One region of the Pseudoalteromonas sp. 20-MNA-CIBAN-0454 genome, then DNA from elsewhere that is predicted to be linked to it. Evidence: predicted binding sites of a transcription regulator. Region 1 holds the regulator's gene; each other region holds the start of a gene.
The links. The regulator LexA, encoded in region 1, represses DNA repair genes until DNA is damaged. The targets are predictions, from matches to a motif close to TACTGTATNNNNATACAGTA.
Positions count from the first base shown of each region.

Region 1 (5,016 bases):
ACTGGTGGCGCTCGTGCGCAAAAAGGACAAGATGTGGAAATTGAATTCCCGGTATTTCTTGAAGAAACGTTAGTCGATACCGTTAAACCAATTGAGTTTATGCTGCCGCAGCGAGACAGTAGTGGCCGTGTATCTGAAGTTAAAAAATCGCTTAAAGTTAAAATTCCTGCCGGCTCGGTTAATGGCGAACGCATTCGCTTAAAAGGCCAAGGTGGATTAGGTTCGGCAAATGGCCCTAATGGCGATTTGTATTTGCAAATTCGCTTAGTGCCTCATCCATTATTTGACGTTGAGGGGCATGACCTAAATATAGTGGTACCTCTTGCACCATGGGAAGCTGCTTTGGGCACTAAAATAAATTTACCTACATTAGCCGGAAAAATCCAACTAACTATTCCAGCTAATAGTCAATCGGGTCAACGTTTACGCATTAAAGGTAAAGGGTTAATTAGTAAAAAAGCCAAAGGTGACTTATTTGCTGTGATTAAAATTGTTAATCCAGCATTGAGTGATGATGTTAGCAAAAAGCTTTGGCAAGAGCTGGCCGAAAAAGCCCATTTTGACCCCCGTAGCAATTGGAGCAAGTCATAATGAAAATTATCGAGGCACCACAAGGCAATTTACTCACTAGCCAAGAATTGTGTGTGAGTAGTGATATTAGCGAAGCCATATTATATGAATTGGTTGAGCACAGCATTGCTATTCCTATTGAGGGCGAGCGCGTTACAGAATGGCAATTTACGGTATCAACAGTGATCTTAGTTAAAAAGGCTGCGCGTATTCAGCATGACTTATCGTTAGATTGGTCTGCTATTGCTTTGGTTTTACAATTATTGGATGAACGGGATGAGTTGATTGCTGAAAACCAAATGTTAAAGCAGCACTTAAGTCGATTTAAACATTTAGAATAAAAAATAGTGGTTAAATTTTAAATGCGAGTAGCTAGCTATTTTTATGGAGCTAGCTCAGCACTTTTATAATAGTGAGCTTTTGGTGCTTAAATATTTTTTATTCGTGAAATAAGAGTAAGTAAAGCGTCAATAAATGCGTAAAAATAGCCGACTATTCAGATAAAAAAGGTGAATATTGCAGAGTTGATTTGGTATAAGCGTAAAACTGCGTTAAAGTTTACAGCGAACTAATTAGAGGATAAACAGCAGACAATGTCGGAAATTCAATTTTTAAATGTAGACCTAGAGCTTGAGTCAAAGCAAGATATTAGCGTGCTTGTAGCTGACCTAAAAAAAATCGCCACTATTTTACATTATGATAAAGACGAATACCGTCAGTTAGCGCGTATAGAAGTAACAGGCGAAATATCTTCACCGGATAAAGCAATTAACCACTTATGTGAGTTAGTAGAGTCATGCTCGCGGGCTGCACTTAAGCAATGGTTGAGTTGTTCGCGCCGTACCTTTGATATTGGTTTTGAATCGGGCACTTCGCCAAAGTGTTTTAACCAAGCGCTGCACGCCGATACATTATTACGTATATCGGCAATTGGTGCAGGCATGGAAATTACTATTTACCCGCTAGAAAAATAGCCTTAGCCTTTGCGCTCTACAACAGCTGCGGTCATTTTTGATACGCAGCAAAGCTCGCCGCGACTATTCGTTATTTTTATTTCCCATACTGAGCTACGCTTGCCAATATGAAACGCTTTTGCGGTGGCGGTTAAGGTGCCATTACGCGAGGCTTTTAAATGGCTGGCACTGATCTCTTGCCCTACACAATAAAATTTAGTGAAGTCGACCACAAAATTAGCCGCGTAGCTGGCAACACTTTCGGCTAAAACCACGTTTGCTCCGCCATGCACCATGCCTATAGGGTTATGGTGCGCAGGAATTGCTGGCATAGTGGCAACTAAGTAATCATCACCAATTTCAGTTATTTCAATCCCCATGGTTTTCATCAGTGTACCTTGGCCATTTATGCCTTGGTCTAACTGCTTACAAAACGCTAAAGTAATAGGTTGATGCCAAATACTCATTGTTACTCCTTTAAAGGTTGAAAACGATAACCGATAATACGATTTTTCATGGCGATATGATAGCCAAATTAGTGCAGCTACTGCATGGTAATACAGTGCTACTTTTTGCTTTCTACATAGTGCTTAATTTCATCGAGATCTTTTTTTAGCATTTTACGCATCGAACTTTTAAGAAAAAACCCTATCACTGCAGAGATCATTTTTACCCAAATAGACTCAGAGCTATCAGAAAAAGTCATGGTTAAACAGGTGCTAGGTTCGGCGGCGGTAAGTGACAGCTTAGTGGTATAAACTGCCCCGCCATTTTCTGCGCGAGTGCAATAGTATTCATTAGTAACAGCTTCGGTGATCCACATGGTTTCTGAGGCTGCTTTGCCAAAAATTTTTCGTGTTTCTAACCATTTTAGGCCCACTAGCCCTTGTGGTGGCTTCTCGATTATTTTTACATCAATAATGCCAGACAGCATATTGGCACTGTTTTCGATGTCAGTTATTGCCGCCCATACTTTACGTTTAGGACCGTTAATTATTACCGCTACAGTGATATTCATAACACTCTCCGTTAATTCACATTGATGAAGTTAAGGCCCATTACAAAAACGATAGCTAACTAATTTTTAATAACAGTAACAACTTAGTAGTTATGTAATTAATGTAACGTAAAACTAACACTATCGTGATCTGCGTAATTTTATCTGTAATTTACTTGGTAATTTTAAGCTTAGACCAATGCCACCTTTGGCAGCAAAGGCGAGGAGTAATTTAAATTTGCGATTTTCAGATAACTGTATATACTCACAGTTAAATGTACTGTATGGAAAACCAGTTGTATGCGACCATTAACTAACCGCCAAGCGCAAATACTCGAACTTATTAAAGTGTTTATTAAAGACACTGGTATGCCTCCTACACGCGCAGAAATTGCACAAACATTAGGCTTTAAAAGTGCTAATGCAGCAGAAGAGCATTTAAAAGCGCTGGCTAAAAAAGGCGCTATTAAAATGAAACCAGGCGCTAGCCGTGGTATTCAACTTATTGAAGAAGATGAACCAGAACAACTTGGTTTACCGTTAATAGGCCGTGTAGCTGCCGGCGAACCTATTTTGGCGCAACAACATGTTGAGAGCCATTGTAAAATTGACCCGTTAATGTTTAAACCCGCTGCCGATTTTTTATTGCGTGTAAATGGTATGAGCATGCGAGATATTGGTATTATGGATGGTGATTTACTGGCTGTTCATCGCACTCAAGTTGCCGAAAATGGCCAAGTTATTGTTGCCCGCGTTGATGACGATGTAACTGTAAAACGCTTAGAAAAAGCAGGCAAAAAAGTATTATTGCATGCTGAAAATAAAGAATTTTCGTCGATAGAAGTGGATCTTGAAAACGAATCTTTTAATATTGAAGGCTTAGCTGTTGGGGTTATTCGTAATGCTGACTGGATGTGACAATTAAGCTGTTATAGCTATGTAAAATATCGGCATAATTTAATAGCTCAGATAATTAATGCGCACTTTTTAGTGCGCTTTTTTTTGCCTTTTTTTTGTGAAAATTCCGCTGCAATGAAAAAATTATATTAAGTTTATGTTTTTTATCATTTAAGTATTTAATACTCGTTATCGCTGTCTTTTTATTTGTAACCCTTGCTGTTGCTCACTTCCTGCTTAGAACAAAATTAAATAAATCCCATATTTACGCTAATCCCCTAATATTATTTGATTATTTTTCAAACTAAAACTTGCTAGTTGTTCAATTATTAACTAATTGTTAATGGGCTGGACTAACAATAACTCACAGCTTTAGTTTTGAGAAAATATATTTATATATCCGGCAGCAATACAAAAATAAAAAATAACAAATTGGCATTTAAAGCTTATGTCTTTTTGTTTTGCACTCGCAACAGTATTAAAGGAGCTGTCACATGGGTAAATTGAGCTCTACCTTGTGGCTTATATTGTTTGTTTTTCCGCAGTTAGCATTGGCAAATAGCCAATATAATATGCGCAAAGGCGTAACCGATATAAGTAATAATGTTTATCAACTACACATGACCATATTTTTAATATGCTGTGTAATAGGCGTGATTGTATTTGCCGTTATGTTTTGGGCACTTATTCATCATCGTAAATCTAAAGGAGCAGTTGCTGCTCAATTTCACGAAAGTACCAAAGTAGAAATACTCTGGACAGCAATTCCATTTGTTATTTTAATAGCAATGGCAGTCCCCGCAACTAAAACATTAATAGCGATGGAAGATGCCAGTAAAGCGGATATCACTATTAAAGTAACTGGTTCACAATGGAAATGGCATTACGAATATATGGGGGAAGATGTTGAGTTTTACTCAATACTTGCCACACCGCAAAATGAAATTGCTAACCTAGCCGATAAAAACCCCAACTATTTACTTGAGGTAGATAAGCCTCTGGTATTACCGATCAATAAAAAAGTACGCTTTTTAATGACCTCCGACGATGTTATTCATTCTTGGTGGGTGCCCGATTTTGCTATTAAAAAAGATGCAAACCCGGGGTTTATTAACGAAACGTGGACCAACATAAACGAAGTCGGTATTTATCGCGGTCAGTGTGCTGAGCTATGCGGTAAAGATCATGGCTTTATGCCAGTGGTAGTAGAGGCTAAGTCAGAGGCCGATTTTAAAGTTTGGCTAGCAGATGCTAAACAAGCAAAGCAAAAAGCAGCAGCAGCAGATGCTGCATTACTTGACCAAACACTCCCTAAAGAAGAATTAATGACTTTGGGTGAGCAAGTGTATATGGCCAATTGTGCTGCATGTCATCAGCCCACAGGGTTAGGTTTGCCAGGCGTTTTTCCTGCACTTAAAGGCAGCCCGATAGTGCTTGGCGATATAAAAGACCACATTGATATTGTTATTCACGGAAGCCCCGGCACAGCCATGCAAGCCTTTGCTAAACAGCTCTCTATAAAGCAATTAGCAGCGGTAATTACTTATAAGCGTAATGCATGGGGTAATGATACCGGTGATGTAATTCAACCAAGTGAAA
Region 1 is NZ_JBEOOB010000013.1:29,447-34,462, forward strand. Features, by position in the region: gene AAEZ22_RS08270 (DnaJ C-terminal domain-containing protein) at 1-591, shown strand, start outside; gene AAEZ22_RS08275 (chaperone modulator CbpM) at 591-911, shown strand; gene AAEZ22_RS08280 (hypothetical protein) at 1,164-1,544, shown strand; gene AAEZ22_RS08285 (PaaI family thioesterase) at 1,547-1,990, opposite strand; gene AAEZ22_RS08290 (SRPBCC family protein) at 2,089-2,541, opposite strand; gene lexA (transcriptional repressor LexA) at 2,821-3,438, shown strand; gene coxB (cytochrome c oxidase subunit II) at 3,912-5,016, shown strand, end outside.

Region 2 (5,016 bases), on a different contig from region 1:
GTAAGCTTTTAATAATAGAGCTGAAACGCTGATTGAATAAACTATATTGATTGCTGTGGCCATGAGACTGGACACTTTTTAATGCGGGATCTTGCCAGTTATTTAGGTTACCCAGCTCAGGAAGTAATACAAACAATACTCCGCCAGCTCTAACTGTACCAGCAATTGCGGCCAACTTATCGGGGTATAAGCCACTAAAGCCATCGTAAATGGCGTGGGTAAATTCTTGTCCTAATATTTGGTGAATGTGTGCAGGCCATTGAGCATTTTTAAGTGCACAATGTTTAGATAGAGTAAGTGTATTAGTATTTTGTACTAGTGAGTTTGTCAGCTCATAGCACCAATTATCATTGCCAGTAACAAGCACTAGCTGGCGGTGATGCGCGCCAGCTAATTGTTGTTCTAGTTGTATGAGTTGCTTTTTATATAGCTTGTAGTCTTGCATATGCCGTTACTAACCACTTACTACCTAAATCATCAAAGTTGACTTGTACGCGAGATTGCGCACCCGCACCTTCGTAATTAAGTACTGTACCAATACCAAATTTAGCATGCAGTACACGTTGCCCCAAGTTAAAGCCGCTATCTTCAAATGCAGCGTGACTAACTGATGCGCTAAAACGCCCTGCAGCGGGTGGTCGAGATACTTGGGTTTTAATACGAATTTCTTCAACACAGTCCTCGGGAATTTCCCGTAAAAAGCGCGATGGTGTATGGTATTTTTCTTGTCCATATAAACGACGGCTTTCGGCATGGCTAATATATAGTTTATCCATAGCGCGGGTCATACCTACATAACAAAGGCGGCGTTCTTCTTCTAAACGGCCAGACTCTTCATTACTTTGTTGAGAAGGGAACATACCTTCCTCTACGCCAACCATAAACACTAACGGAAATTCTAAACCTTTAGCTGAGTGCAATGTCATCATTTGTACGGCGTCTTCGTGCTCTTCTGCTTGTCCTTCACCAGATTCAAGCGAGGTATGCGCTAAAAAGCCTTGTAGAGGAGAGCTATATTCTTCTTCCTCAGGCAATTCGTACTGATCGCAAGCGCTAATAAGTTCTTCTAAGTTTTCTACTCGGGCACGGCCTTTTTCACCTTTTTCGGCTTGGTACATTGCCATTAACCCAGAAGTTTGAATAACGTATTTAGCTTGCTCATGTAGCGTTAGATCGCTAATTTTATCTTCAATATGCTCTACTAGTTCGACAAACTTACTCACTGCACCAGAAGCGCGGCCAGATAAATGTTGTTGCTCTACAATTGCTTTTGCTGCATACCAAAGTGGTAACGATTCGGCGCGTGCACAGTCGCGTATATGGCTTAGCGTTTTATCGCCAATACCACGAGCTGGAGTATTAATTACTCGTTCAAATGCAGCATCGTCTTGACGGTTACCTATTATGCGTAAGTACGACAGGGCGTCTTTAATTTCTTGGCGTTCGAAGAATCGCATGCCGCCATAAATACGATACTTTAGGCCTTCTTGTAGCATGGCTTCTTCGAGTACACGTGATTGCGCATTACTTCTATATAAAATAGCCGCATCTTGCAGCGCATTGCCGGCATTTAACCAACTACGCAGTTTACTACTTACAAAACGCGCTTCGTCTAACTCGTTAAATGCGGCGTAAATAGAAATAGGTTCGCCCTCGTTACCGTCGGTCCATAAGCTTTTACCCATACGCTCTGAGTTATTTTGGATCAGGGCATTTGAGGCTTTTAATATAGTGGCGGTTGAGCGATAGTTTTGCTCAAGACGAATGGTCTCTGCGCTAAAGTCAGTTAAAAAACGTTTAATATTTTCTATTTTTGCACCGCGCCAACCATAAATACTCTGATCGTCATCGCCAACAATCATAATACTATTGGAGTCGCCAGCAAGTAGCTTTAACCATGCGTATTGTATGGTGTTGGTGTCTTGAAACTCGTCTACTAACATGTGTGCAAAGCGCTGTTGATAATGGCGCAGTAGTGTAGGGTTATTTTTGAGTACTTCGTAGCTGCGCAGTAGTATTTCGGCAAAATCGACTAAGCCTGCTCTGTCGCATGCTTCTTGATACGCCGCGTACACGCGCAGCATCATTTGCTCGTTAATATCGTAGGCTTGAATATCTTTAGGGCGAAGTGCTTCATCTTTTTTAGCGCTTATGTACCAACCAAACTGTTTAGCGGGCCATTTTTTATCATCAATATTCATCGATTTTAATAAACGTTTGATCATACGTAGCTGATCGTCTGAGTCTAAAATTTGAAATGCTTCGGGTAATTTTGCTTCACGGTGGTGCGCGCGTAAAATACGGTGCGACAAACCATGGAAAGTACCAATCCACATACCACCAACCGGCGCTTTTAGCGTCTCTTCAACGCGAGTACGCATCTCTTTAGCTGCTTTATTAGTAAAGGTAACCGCAAAAATACTATACGCTGAGGCTTGCTCAACTTGCATTAGCCAAGCAATACGATGAACCAACACTCGTGTTTTACCAGACCCAGCACCTGCTAATACCAGCATGTTTTGTAGTGGGGCTGCAACGGCATCGCGTTGTTTGTCGTTTAAGCCATCGAGTAATTGTGAAACGTCCATCGTTACGCCTTTTTAATCAATAATGCGGGCAGTATAGCAGGTGTTTTTGTTAGGCTAAATAAAATACTGTTTTTATACACAGCTATTCATAAAATTATGTTCTAAACTAGTAGCTTGATAGCGAATCAAAAACGGAAAGGTTAAAAAGATATAATAAAAATTGCTAATTTGACCTCAATTTAGTAAAAATCACCACAGCGTTAAACTGATAAAAATACAACTATATGATTTGTAACATTTATTAAATTGGCATAGAGTGTGTAAGTAATTCTATAGCTAAAATATAAAAATTAAATAAACTACAGAGGTTAGTATGTCAGGACAAGGTTCAGGCGGTAACGTAATCGCAGCATTATGTAATATATTTTTCCCGGGGTTGGGGCAGCTAGTGCAAGGGCGTATTCTTGCCGCGCTTATATTCGCTATATTATTTTTTGGTGGTGCGGCATTATGGTTTTTAATTGTGCCAGGAATAATTGCCGCTATTGTATATGTTTGGGCAATTATTGATGCAGCACGTTATAGATCGTGACGTAATTAATATTAAAGCTTTATAAAATAGCGCCTTTTGGCGCTATTTTGCTTTTTAGCGTCTGCAGCTATTTACGTATATAATTGCGCAACTAACGATTTAAAAGCGATACGTATGGAATATCAATTTATTCGCGATCCAATTAGCGGATTACGCATTAAAATAAGTAGCGAGCATGCCATAATTGGCCGCTGGTTAAACGAAGAAATAGGCAAAGATAAAATAGCTATGGTGCAAGCGCTTATTGCATCGGTGAGTTCAAGCTTTGAGCCTTTAACGCTAAAGGGCCAAGAAATAGATTTAATTTTAACGAAAGACGAAGCTCTATTTGAAGCCCATGCTCTGCACCAAGACAGTGAAGATCTTATGGCTTATCAAGACGACGATTTAATGCTTGAAGAAAATGGCCTAAGCAGTGGTTGTGGTTTTGAAGATTTTATAGACCTAATAAACTCATGGCATGAGTTTACGACTTCAAGATAAACATAGTTAGCACACTAATGAAAATATACAGCAATGCACAACAAGCATTTTATCTGTATTATTACACTAATGAAAATTTAGCTAATCAAAAACGACAGGAATTGATATGTCTGCCAATTTAAACAAACTAGTAGTGATGCTAGAAATGCAAAATGCCATGAATACCAAAGTACATGACCAATGGTTTAGCCAAGGGTTTGATTGGTACAGAGCCATTTGGGTTGAGTGTGCAGAAATGCTCGATCATTACGGTTGGAAATGGTGGAAAAAACAAACGCCTGATACCGAACAAGTTATTTTAGAGTTAGTGGATATTTTTCATTTTGGCTTGTCACTCAGAATTGACGGTATCACCAGCTACGAAAAAATAGCTAAACAGCTTGAGCTAGAATTAAGCACTGCCCATCAAGCCGATGACTTTAAGCAAACACTGGAAGTATTGGCGGCATCTGCTGTCGCAGATAAAACTTTTAATGCGGCTGCTTTTGCAGGTTGTATGGCACAAATAGGTATGAATATTGACGATTTATACCGAGGTTATGTAGGTAAAAATACCTTAAACTTCTTCCGCCAAGATCATGGCTATAAAGATGGCAGTTACATTAAAGTGTGGGATGGCCAAGAAGATAACGAGCATTTAGTAGAAGTTGTTAAAAGCCTTAATACCGAACATGCAGATTTTGCAAAATTAGTGTACGAAGGCTTAGAGGCACGATATCCAACAAAATAGTTTGCGCTAAAATAATTAAATTAGCTTGCGATAGTCGGTAACATTTAAGTAATCGGCTATATCGTTATGTGGTTGTTGGCTGTCTGGGTTAGCAACCGCAAGCAAGTGTTCAATACCGTATTGGCGTGCTGCGTTGAGCACAGGAACACTATCATCAACAAAAAGCGTACGGCTTTTATTAAATCCTAAGTCACTTTGCACCTGTTGCCATAAGCTTTGCTGCTCTTTACTTACCCCATATTCATGAGTCGATACGACTCCATCTAAGTAGTTATCAATTGCAGTTTGCTCAAATTTAAGCATTACACACTCAGGGTGGGCGTTAGTAAGTAAAATTAACTCTTTACCTGCTTTTTTAAGTTCAGTTAAAAAGTACGGCACATCGTCGCGCACTTTTATTAAGTGCTTAGACTGTCGCTTTAGTTCCATAATAGGCAGGTTTAACTGTTGCTCCCAATAATCTGAGCAGTACCATTGTATTTTTCCGCTAACGGCTTGGTAGCGTTTTGAAATATCAGCTTGCGCTGCTTCAAAGCTAATATTTTTTGCTAATGCGTGCTGTTGTGGAATAACGTTAAGCCAAAAATGGCTATCGTAATGTAAATCGAGTAATGTTCCATCCATATCGAGTAAAACTGTATCGATTTTTGACCAATTTAGCATGGGCTTTTCCCTGTGAAAAG
Region 2 is NZ_JBEOOB010000058.1:1,617-6,632, reverse strand. Features, by position in the region: gene AAEZ22_RS17495 (tRNA(Met) cytidine acetyltransferase TmcA domain-containing protein) at 1-445, opposite strand, end outside; gene uvrD (DNA helicase II) at 423-2,588, opposite strand; gene AAEZ22_RS17485 (hypothetical protein) at 2,902-3,120, shown strand; gene AAEZ22_RS17480 (YacL family protein) at 3,235-3,603, shown strand; gene AAEZ22_RS17475 (dUTP diphosphatase) at 3,710-4,333, shown strand; gene yrfG (GMP/IMP nucleotidase) at 4,349-4,996, opposite strand.
Region 2: uvrD (DNA helicase II) is a predicted target of LexA. The motif match lies at 2,653-2,672, and genes of this name have one in related genera.

Region 3 (5,016 bases), on a different contig from region 1:
ATCTAGTTCTGAGCGGCCAGTAAAGCCAAATACATAAGTAATAAGCGGATATTTTGCAATATCAGCCACGGTTATACTATTGGCTTTTTTAGCTAATGGGTGGTCTTTTGCCACCACAATACTACGGTTCCAATGATAACAAGGCAGCATAACAAGGTCTGAATATAAGTGTAGCGCTTCTGTTGCAATAGCAAAGTCAGCATCGCCACGTGCAGCTGCATCTGATATTTGCTGCGGTGTACCTTGGTGCATATGAAGTGACACTGCGGGGTATTTTTTCATAAACCCTTTAATAACATTCGGCAATGCGTAACGTGCTTGGGTATGAGTAGTGGCAATATTAAGCTTACCTTGATCAGGTAAAGTATGCTCATGAGCAACCGCTTTAATACCTTCCACTTTTGAGAGGATTTCGCGCGATATATTAATGACTTCTTCACCGGCACTCGTTACATGCGTTAAATGTTTACCACTGCGACCAAAAATTTGAATACCTAACTCATCTTCAAGCATGCGCACTTGCTTAGAAATACCTGGTTGTGAGGTAAATAAACTTTCAGCTGTTGCTGAGACATTTAATTTATGATTTTGAACTTCTACAATATATCTAAGTTGTTGTAATTTCATAGCTATGTATTTTCGTTATTATTCGTTTTTGAGGGGGTAAATACTTTATCTTTAAAAACTGACCACCCGACAAATGGTAGGTTTTAATTGATAATATCGTATTTAATAATTATAGGCTTAGGCTAGCACAATAAATATACTTCAGATAGCAATGATTATCATATAAAGCATTAAGATTTAAACGCTTTCTTAGCCTGCTTTTATAGTTAATTAGCGCAAAGTTTTCCTGTTCTTATATATTTAATGTAAGATTGAGCAATTAGGTTTAGAACCCGAGAACTGTAACATGATCGTCTCTATTATAATTATACTCATTGTTGCTCTTATTGTGATTGCGCTTTGGGTAAGTGCGGTGCAACAGCATAAAGAAAAACAAGAAGCTGATCGCCGTAAAGAACTAACCAAACAAAAAGCTATCATTGAGGAAACCGAGGAAGCGTTAATGAATAACGCTAATATCCCGTTTTCAGATAACACACTACGTGTTTTACAGCGTCGTAATCATGATGCGCTTAGTACCATGGTATCGCTTTCACCTGGTTCTAAAATATTAAAAAACCGTTTAAATGAAGCGAAAGAGCGTTTGAATAACCCAGTTCAAGGAAGCAATAGCGAATCGCTTTCACTGCCAAGTAACGATAAACAACTGGTATCGCTAATACAGGGCATAAAAAAATTACGTATTATTCTACGCTCTGAGCACAATAAAGGTAACCTCGATAGCCAACTATTTGTAATCGAAGACAAACGAATGGAAAAACTGCAGTTACAAATAAATATTGAAAGCCAAATTAAACGTGGTTTATCGGCGCGCTCTGCAGGTATGGTAGGTTCAGCTAGACAATATTTTGAAAAAGCCCATGCCTCACTCAGTGCGGTATCGTATAGCGATCCATATGTAACTGCTAAATATCAAGAAGTAGAAGGCTACTTAGAAGCTATTAGTGTTGAGTTAAGAGCATCGAATGCCGATGCACTTAAAAAGAAAACTGAACAAGAGCAAGATGACCTAGACATATTGTTTGCTCCGAAAAAGAAATGGTAAATTAGTACTATAATTTATAAAAAAAGCCCATACAAAATTGTATGGGCTTTTTTTATTGATAGATAAATAAGTTTTTTAAGATAAAAATGCAAACTTAACAATAAACAATGCCGTTAAAATCCACACACTAATACTTACTTGATCCTTTTTACCGCATAATACCTTAACCGCAGTGTATGAAATAAACCCAAGCGCTATACCGTGAGCAATAGAAAATGTCAGCGGGGTCATTAATAACACCACACTAACAGGAATGGCATCTGTCATGTCGTCCCAGTTTACAAACTTTAAGTTTTGTAGCATAAGTACCGAAACATATAAAATAGCACCGGCAGTGGCATACGCTGGCACCATTTGCGCTAGTGGCGCAAAAAACATCATCAATAAAAAACAAATACCCACAACAACGGCTGTTAAGCCTGTGCGTCCGCCTACAGAAACGCCAGCCACCGACTCTATGTAAGATGTAGTAGTAGATGTACCAAGCATTGCACCAGCAATAGTGGCAGTGCTATCAGCGCTAAGAGCGCGCCCTAAACGTGGCATATTGCCTTTTTCATCTGCAAGCCCTGCTTTTTGCGTGACTGCAACCAGGGTGCCTGAGGTATCAAATAAATCTACAAATAAAAATGCAAAAATAACACTCAACATTGAAAGCTCAAATGCCGCACTAAAATCAAGTTGCATAAAGGTTGGTAAAATTGACGGCGGCATAGACATAACCCCCTGATATTCAACCAAACCAAAAGCCAAAGCAATACCTGTTACCAGTAAAATACTAATTAACACACCACTTTTAAAATCGCGATATAACAATGCCGCAATCACAAAAAAACTTAAAATAGCAAGTAATGGCCCAGGTGCAGTAATATCACCTAGCTGCACTAAGGTTGCAGGGCTAGATACTATGATCCCTGCACTTTTAAGCGCAATTAGCGCCAAAAAAGCACCAATACCGGTCGCTATTGCTTGTTTTAGCACCAGTGGAATGGCATTAATAATCCACTCTCGTACTTTAAATAAACTTAAAAATAAAAATATACAACCCGACATAAACACAGCACCTAATGCCGCTTCCCAGGTATAGCCCATTCCTAAAACAACGCCATAGGTAAAAAAAGCATTTAATCCCATACCCGGCGCTAACGCTAACGGATAATTGGCCCATAGGCCCATAATAAAACAGCCTATTGCAGCTGCAATACATGTAGCTACAAACGCAGCGCCTTGATCCATTCCTGCTTGGGCAAGCATTGCTGGATTAACAAAAACAATATAAACCATAGTAATAAAAGTAGTCATACCGGCAACACATTCACGTTGTACTGAGGAATCATTTGCGCGGATTTTAAATAAGGCTTCGAGCATAACAAACTTAAGGTAGTAAAAAGTGGCGAGATTTTAGCATAAAAATAGCGAAATACCGGACATTTTACCTTGTTATGCATTAAGTTATTGAAGTAGCTGAAATAATAAATATGACACGGTAATACGTATGTACTTCAGGTTTTAAAAATAATAATTACCGTGCTTATATGCTGAGCAATCAGCTTTACTTTAACGTAAATAATAGAGCATAAAGTACTGTATAGGTGCTATTCGCCGCATAACTTTAATAAAAAATATAAATATATACCTAAAATATTAACGCTCTGTTTTTAATAGTTATTTTTGTTTTTTTATCCGTGTAAAAATTTAAAACTGAATGACTGTACAAATAATTAGCAAAAAAACACTTGCACCATAACACTGTATAAACTACTGTATATGGGTACTGTATAAAAACCCAGTGAGTGAGAAATTTATGTTACAGCCTATTACCGTAAGAACCGTTAAAAGTTATCAGCAAGACGATAAAAGTGATTGTGTAAATTTAATTCAAATTGAAGATGAAATTTCAGCAACCTTTGAATTGCTTAAAGTATTACACCAATACAACAGCTTAAATGCATGGACACTGCTGATTGCCCCTGACCATGTACCGAGTAAAGCCTTGCTTGATTCATGCTCCATTGACACCAGCAAATTACTGGTGATCAGGCAAAAACATTTAGTAAACTTAGAGTATGTACTTAGCTCGGCGCTGCACAACGGAAACTTTGCTGCGGTTATTACCTGGACTGATATTATTAATGATCAACAGCTGACACAGCTATCATTAAATTTAAGCACTACAAATACTAAGCTTTACTGTTTTACTAAAAATACTCACAACCTTGAGATACCACTGACTCAATAAGCTTGTTAAACTCGTGTTTTAAACTCTTTATATTAGTATTATGACCTCATTAACGACTTCTCCTTGCTTTTGTGGCAGCCAGCAAAACTATGCTGACTGCTGTGAACCACTTCATTTAGCATCAAAAATAGCTGAAACACCTGAGCAACTTATGCGTGCTCGCTACAGTGCATATGTACTTAAAAATGCAACTTATGTTTATCAAACTTATGCAAGTGAAAAGCAGGCAGAAAACCCTGTAAAAGAGATTAAAGACTTTGCAGATAGCTGCCGCTTTATAAAGCTAACCGTTATCGACACTGAGCACGATGCAAGCGAAGGGTTTGTAACATTTAAAGTAAATTACTTTTACCAAAACCTGTATTGTGAGTTGCACGAAAAATCGTTGTTTATTAAACAAGATGGGCAGTGGCGCTACCTTGATGGCACACTATTTCCGGTAGCCGATATTAAAATAAGCAGAAATGATAACTGTCCTTGCCAAAGTGGCAAAAAATATAAAAAGTGTCATAGCATATAACAAACTGCAACTAACTGTGCGGTGAGTAAAGTAGGTAATTGCAGGCAACTAAACCTTAAATACAAATAGCCATACCTAGTAATCGCTGTTATGAAGCGGTGTATGGCTAAAATTAAACTTTTCTTTTGAGCAACTATTGGCAATTTACATACCTATAGGACTGCGTTAATAACTGCTCTACTGCATATTTTGGTACAGTGCGCTTTAAAAGCACACCTTATTTCGCCCTTGTGCTTTAGCGGCGTACATTTTTTTATCTGCGCGTTGCAAAATATCTATGCTGCCTTCGTCTGATTGCAATAACGTAGCCCCACCTATACTTATAGTGACAAATTCAAACTCTGAGTACTTATGTAAAACACCCAAGCCGGATATGTTATTTTTAATTTTTTCAGCAACACAGCGAGCGCCTTCCTCGTTGGTATGCGGTAGCACAACCACAAATTCTTCGCCGCCATATCGGGCAACAAAATCGCTTGGCCTTTGTAGGCTGTTGGCAATTGTTTGAGCAACTAAGTGTAAAACAGCGTCGCCTTCTACGTGTCCATAAATATCGTTGTATTGCTTAAAGTAATCAATATCCAT
Region 3 is NZ_JBEOOB010000001.1:173,668-178,683, forward strand. Features, by position in the region: gene cysB (HTH-type transcriptional regulator CysB) at 1-627, opposite strand, end outside; gene AAEZ22_RS00820 (hypothetical protein) at 914-1,672, shown strand; gene AAEZ22_RS00825 (NCS2 family permease) at 1,748-3,040, opposite strand; gene AAEZ22_RS00830 (SulA-like leucine-rich domain-containing protein) at 3,477-3,911, shown strand; gene AAEZ22_RS00835 (YchJ family protein) at 3,952-4,431, shown strand; gene AAEZ22_RS00840 (GGDEF domain-containing response regulator) at 4,636-5,016, opposite strand, start outside.
Region 3: AAEZ22_RS00830 (SulA-like leucine-rich domain-containing protein) is a predicted target of LexA. The motif match lies at 3,432-3,451, and genes of this name have one in related genera.